Regions from separate parts of the Bartonella sp. HY761 genome, predicted to be linked through region 2. Evidence: predicted binding sites of a transcription regulator. Region 2 holds the regulator's gene; each other region holds the start of a gene.
The links. The regulator LexA, encoded in region 2, represses DNA repair genes until DNA is damaged. The targets are predictions, from matches to a motif close to TGTTCNNNNTGTGTTCNG.
Positions count from the first base shown of each region.

Region 1: the regulator LexA is predicted to act here: its motif matches at 924-941, upstream of N6A79_RS09080 (DNA recombination protein RmuC).
Region 3: the regulator LexA is predicted to act here: its motif matches at 1,325-1,342, upstream of ruvC (crossover junction endodeoxyribonuclease RuvC).

Region 1 is NZ_CP104887.1:2,098,829-2,101,107, reverse strand. Features, by position in the region: gene fmt (methionyl-tRNA formyltransferase) at 1-149, opposite strand, end outside; gene def (peptide deformylase) at 149-673, opposite strand; gene N6A79_RS09080 (DNA recombination protein RmuC) at 1,004-2,161, shown strand; gene N6A79_RS09075 (metallophosphoesterase) at 2,242-2,279, opposite strand, start outside.
Region 2 is NZ_CP104887.1:1,749,303-1,751,581, reverse strand. Features, by position in the region: gene N6A79_RS07535 (DUF3999 family protein) at 1-370, shown strand, start outside; gene lexA (transcriptional repressor LexA) at 764-1,498, opposite strand; gene hfq (RNA chaperone Hfq) at 1,732-1,968, opposite strand.
Region 3 is NZ_CP104887.1:652,244-654,522, forward strand. Features, by position in the region: gene ruvB (Holliday junction branch migration DNA helicase RuvB) at 1-132, opposite strand, end outside; gene ruvA (Holliday junction branch migration protein RuvA) at 139-756, opposite strand; gene ruvC (crossover junction endodeoxyribonuclease RuvC) at 767-1,273, opposite strand; gene N6A79_RS02645 (VanW family protein) at 1,423-2,265, opposite strand.

The DNA.
Region 1 (2,279 bases), 350 kb from region 2:
TGTACGGGGGATGGCGTAAATTCAAGCCCACGGCGACCGGCTGGGCGCGGCGGTTGGCTATAAACTGCAACAATTTCATGGCCAGCTTTGACCAAAGCATCAAGAATCGTCACCGAAAAATCGGGTGTGCCCATAAAACATAGCCGCATTATAATACCTTTTCGCCCTGTTCTTTTGCCCGCTTTTTAAATTTCTTTACCACCATCTCGCGCTTGATACGTGATAAATGGTCGATAAAAAGCTTACCATCTAAATGGTCTATTTCATGTTGGACACAGGTGGCTAAAAGATCATCCGCAGCAATTTCTTGTGCCTTGCCATCAAGATCAATATAGGTAACGCGCACCATTTTTGGGCGTTCCACTTCGGCATAATAATCAGGAATGGAAAGGCAACCTTCTTCATAAGTATTACGCTCATCCGAGGACCAAATGACTTTAGGATTAAACATCACCATTGGTGCCTTAGGCTGGTCTTTATCAGCAACATCCATGACTAAAAGGCGTATAGGCTCAGCAATTTGTATAGCCGCAAGCCCAATGCCTGGCGCTGCATACATGGTTTCAAGCATATCATCAGCAAGTTGGCGTAACGCGTCATTAATGTTTTCAACTGGTTTTGATATTTCCCGCAAAATTGGATCGGGCAAAATAATAATCGGTTTTATAGACATGGCCTTCAGCTAACCAACTGCAAATAAGCAATTTTATATGTTTTAAAGTGAGCGCATTTGATTTTGCGTAAAACCAAATGAAAAAGATGAATAATTAAGTGCAATCCATATAGTCTGCCACTTAAATTTAAAAATGGACAGAATATAAAGTTTGGCGAATTTACCCCAACATGTTGCAAGTGTAAAGATTGAGCAGATATTAGCTGTTATCAAGTCTGTCAACAATAATTAAAATACTATGTTCATGTTTTGATCGATTTTTGTTTCTGTTTTATTTAATATTGTTACACAATTTGATTCGTATTTTACAATTTGAAAGACTGGTACTCCATGCCAATCAGCAATTTTTCCTCAAGTGAACTGGCGATGTTTGGGCTTGGCAGTGTGCTTATTGGTGTCATCATTATCGCAATTATCGTCTCTAGGCTTAATCTACGACAAAAATTAAGTATTGAGATTGAGGCCGATGAGCGCGCGCGCCATAATGATTATCATATCAATGCATTGCTGCAAGCCCAAGCGGAAATGCAAGGGCGCATGCAAACCATGGCGGAGTTGTTTGGAACACGCCAAGCCGAACTTAACCATGCAATTGGCGAACGTTTAGATGGTTTAAGTCAGCATTTAGGGCAGTCTATTGGTCAACAAACCCGCACAACCCATGAAAATCTGGTGCGTTTGCAAGAGCGGCTTGCGGTTATTGATCGTGCACAAAACAATATTCAAAGCCTTGCGGGGCAGGTTGTTGAATTGCAGTCGATTTTATCCAATAAACAAACACGCGGTGCTTTTGGTCAGGGGCGGATGGAAGCTATAATATCCGATGCATTACCGCCAACCAGTTATAAATTTCAAGCAACTTTATCTAATGGCACAAGGCCTGATTGCGTGATTTATTTGCCCAATGCTGCGCCTCATTTGGTTATTGATGCAAAGTTCCCGTTGGAAGCTTGGAATGCGATGCGTGAAGCAACAACCGATGAGCTTCGCCAAAGAGCCGAGCAACGTTTTCGCACTGATATGGATGTTCATATACGTGATATTTCGCAAAAATATCTCATTAGTGGCGAAACCCAAGACACAGCCTTTATGTTTGTGCCATCAGAATCAATCTTCGCAACCATTCATGAAAATTTTGAAAGCATTGTTGAAAAAGCCAATCGTGCTCGCGTTATTATTGTGTCGCCGTCATTATTATTGCTAGCCATTGATGTGGTGCAGCAAGTCTTAAAAGATGCGCGCATGCGTGAGCAGGCTCATTTAATACAGGCAGAGGTTTGGGCATTGATGCAAGATCTTAACCGCCTTGATGAACGGGTGCGCAAATTGCAAAGTCATTTTCAAATGGCCGAAAAAGATGTTGATGATATTCTTATTTCGTCATCAAAACTATTGCGGCGCGGTAGCCGCATTGAGGCTTTGGAACTGGGTGAAATAAAGCATAATAAACCGCCCGATGATGGTTTGCCATCGGATAGTTTACTGTAATTTATTAATAGGCCTGAAAGCCAAGCGCATTGAGGACTTTTCCAAATTGGCGACTTGGCCAATGCGCTTGGCAGTTATCATTAATATTTTAAAGTGCGGCTTTCTTCGCGGCCAAAAC
Region 2 (2,279 bases):
AGATAAGCGCGGTGGAGGACTCGACTTAGATGCTTTACCCATGGAAATTGCACTTGCGCCTAACAATCTTGTTTTTTTAGCACGCGGCAAGTCGCCCTATGCCATACAAATTGGGAAAAGTCAGCAAAAGTCAATGGAGCTTGCATTTGCTGATCTAGTTCCGGGTGCTGTCGATATTGATGATCCGCGAATTAGCCGCGCAGTTTTAGCCGAACCATTGAAAAATATTTCTAAAGTGCCGGAAATAGAAAAGGTGGATCAATTTAACTGGCGGCAATTTATATTGTGGGCTGTTCTAATTTTAGGTGTTGGATTTTTGGTGCTAATCGCATTTCATCTATTGCGGCAATCAGAGCAAAATACACAATAGGTGCCAGAATAAACAATAGGTGGTGGGCCTTGATTGGAACAACGCCTATTTATTTTGAGAAAAATGGTATGAAAATATCATGAGAACAAGAAGGAGAGGCGCAAAGAAACACCTAAATAATTCCATCTTATTCTAATTGTTTGAGACGATTTTTAAGCAATGACTTACCCATTTGGTAACAATCTCTATCTTCAGTCCCCAATGCCAAATCCTTAATTAATCTAGTATAAACTATTACAAAGTTTATTTGCAGAGCATTAAAAGTTGCCAAACTCATTAACACTTTGAGTATTGCATCTTGGGTTGTTTTTATCGAATTGTTTTCCTGTCGACAAAAATTGGTGCATTATTAGAATTTTTACCTATTTTAAAAGAAAAATGAAGGCGTTCGCTTTAGTAACTGCGAAATAGCCCCACGAGCTTTCCTTGAATATTGACCCTATTAGCAGGAAAAATACGATTTTCATAAGCAGGGTTCGCGGCTTCAAGTTCAACAAAGCTTCCCTTAGGCTTATAGCGCTTTAAGGTTGCTTCTTCATCATCAACCAAGGCAACCACAATTTCGCCCGTTAGTGCCACGTCAGCCTTACGGATAATCACCGTATCGCCATCATGAATACCAGCTTCAATCATCGAATCGCCCTTAACTTCAAGAGCATAATGTTCCCCCTTACCAATCATATCAATTGGCATAGTAATGCTGCTTATTTGGTGCTGAATTGCCGATATGGGTACACCAGCTGCAATTCGTCCCATAACTGGAATGTCAACATTGCTATTAGCCGCGACAGGGCGATTAGCCGCAATTGTTTCATTACCAGCGACAGGAAATTTGGATTTTGCAAGCGAACTGGGCGAAGCCATATTAGTATCTTCCGCCATGCTTCCATAATTATATGAGGGGCGGTGGGGCATGTCAGGAAGTTTAATAATTTCCATTGCGCGGGCGCGGTTTGGTAGGCGGCGGATAAAACCACGCTCCTCCAAAGCGGTGATAAGTCGATGAATACCTGACTTAGATGCTAGTTCAAGTGCATCTTTCATTTCATCAAATGATGGTGGTATTCCTGTTTCTTCCAGTTTTTCATGGATGAACATCAACAATTCACGTTGTTTGCGCGTTAACATAATAGCCCCATAAGTCGAATCATTGGCACAAATAGTGAACATATCATATATGTTCCACTATTGTTCTGCAATAGGGGCAAATAATTTAAATTAAATTGGAATTTTTGTGTGGCATTACAATTTTATAATCTGGTTGGGTACTGTTTTTATTGGCTTATTAGATTTAATGCTTTTAAACAAAAATGCCGGCTATATAGCCGGCATTTTATCAAAAAATATTGCATGTCGAAGAATTAATCTTCTTCATTTTCAAACATTTGCACTGGTTGGCTTGGCATGATTGTTGAAATAGCATGCTTATAAACCAATTGCGAATGACCATCTCTGCGCAATAATACGCAGAAATTATCAAAGGAAGTGACAATACCGGTAAGCTTGACGCCATTTACCAAGAAAATTGTCAATGAAATTTTTTGCTTTCTTACGGCATTCAAAAATAAATCTTGAAGATGTTGCGCCCGTTCTGCCATTGTTTTTACCTTTTATTGCGAACCGCATAACTAATTATTTTTATTTCATAGCATGCCAACAGCAAGGGCTGTCAAGTTAAATTCAAAATTATTACAATATATTACCGAATATTTTGTTTTTGGGCTTATAATTGTAGGATTTTCGGTGCTGACGCTTCGGCTTGAGCAAAACTAGCATTGGGTCGTTTAGTGTTACTTTATGTTCAATTGGTTTAAACGGTCATTAATAATTGTTGAATTGATAGGGCCTATGCTGGCCTTAGTTTTGCGCTTTGTTGATTACTATGTAAATATTGCAGCGGTAAGCTGTT
Region 3 (2,279 bases), 1.1 Mb from region 2:
TTCAATAAAAATTTTAAGATTAGCGCGTGCGGCTGCTTGGCCAACAAAATCATCAAGGGTTTGGGGTCGTAAACTTGTGTCGGTATCTTCCCCGCGCTTATCAGCTGCAATTAATCTATCGGGCTTTTCCATGTTTATTTACCTTGATAATTCTTTAAGCCCAAGCCGAATAAGAGTGGCAGATTCTGCTTCATCGCCAGCTTGCTTCAAGGCACTTGCTACGGCATTGGCGGCCTGTTCGCGTGAATAGCCAAGATTAGTAAGCGCAGAAACAGCATCGGAGACTGAAGAGGGGGCGTTTGCACTGCCAATATCTTCAAGCATGCCAAAATTTTCATTGCTAATGGTCGAAAAAGCAGGGGCCTTGCCTTGCAACTCCGTAATCATACGCTCTGCCACTTTTTTGCCAACGCCTGGTGCGCGTGAAATCATCGCAACATCACGCAAGGCAATGGCATTGGCAAGTTCGCCAGCACTCAAGGTTGCAATCACTGCAAGGGCAACTTTTGCACCAACGCCTTGCACATTTTGCAAAATTTTAAACCATTCTTGATCAAGCTTGGTGGTAAAGCCATAAAGACGGATAAAATCTTCACGTACATGGGTTTCAATAAAAAGTGTTACCGCTTCACCGATTGAACCTAAGGTCGCTAGCGTGCGGTTGGACAAAAATACGACATAGCCCACACCATGGACATCAAGAATGATATGATCATCGCCAATTTCGTCAATAATACCCTTGAGCTTACCAATCATATATTCACCTTTATGCACTTACCCGCATGCGGGCTTTTAATGACAATGTTTGGCGATTATGCGAATGACAAATAGCAATAGCCAAAGCATCTGCTGCATCGTTTGAATCAAAGGTTGCGCGTGGCATTAAAACCTTTACCATCATATGAATTTGTTGCTTTTCGCCATGACCAACGCCAATCACCGCCTTTTTAACAGCATTAGGCGCATATTCACTAACAGGCAAGCCATAAAGCGCAGGTACTAGCATGGCAATGCCCCGTGCTTGACCAAGTTTAAGGGTAGCGGTTGCATCCTTATTAACAAAAGTATGCTCAACCGCTGCTTCACTTGGCGCAAATTCGCGTAGTACCTTAAATAAACCATCATGCAATTGGCAAAGACGGGTAGCAAGATCACATTTATCATCTGATTTAACTGTGCCAGCACCAATGAAGCTAAGTTTATTGCCTTCGCTTTCAATTATACCCCAACCAGTATTGCGCAATCCTGGATCTATGCCAACAATTCGAATCATTTTTAACCTATGCCCTTATTTGATACTCTTTTAGCATGGTAATTGTAATAAGTGAACAAAAGGGAAACGAAAAAACAGTCACGCCAAAATAAGGACAATAAATGAAAGTGGTGAACAACGAATATCGATAAATTACAACAAAAATAAACCTATTTATCAGCTTGCTCTTCAAACCCTTGCTCTTCAAACCCTTGTGGGACATAAGCAACACGGGCGTAATTTTTGGTTACCAACTCCCTTGATAATTCTCGTCCTATCTGCCCTTTTTCATTGCAGGTGCGCCAAATTTCGTTGCGGCGAAAAAACATGCCATTGGTTTCACGAATAAAGGCATGGTTTTCTTCTATAACATGATAGCGGTAGGGTAGGTCATCTGAGCAACGCAATTCGCCTTCTAAACATTTTTCAGAAAACCATAAGCGAATTTGAAACGTATGGTTGGTATTATTTTTAAATTGGTAATCTCGGTAATTATAAAATACCGTTGCACCGCTACCAAAAGGTAACACACGTCCATCATCAGGAAAGGGATCATAAGAATGATGATAACGTTCGGTAACAGTGAGGGGAGAATGGATAACCAGCCAATGAATAAGGTTGGAAATTTGGCAAATGCCACCACCAATACCGGCACGCGGCTTACCAAAGGATATTTCCATACCTTCTAAAAATCCGCGTTTTTCAGTTGGTTTACCAACACGACGACAAAAGGAAAAGGTTTCCCCCGGTTTAATGATTAGACCATCAATTGTTTGAATAGCAATTTTTAAATTGGTTACCTTATTGCGTTGCAATTGCATATCGCTTTCACCAAGCTTTTTTAACAAAACCGATTGGTGTTTTTTGACGCGGTAGGGTAAAAGTTCACTTTTTTGATGCTTCGCATAGTGCTTGCCATCGCAATACCACAAGCATTGCCGCCATGAACGGCGTAAAAATACTGATATTTTATATAAAATAGGATGATAGCTGCTAAGCGGTTTACGTGCCACAATATTGCCTATAT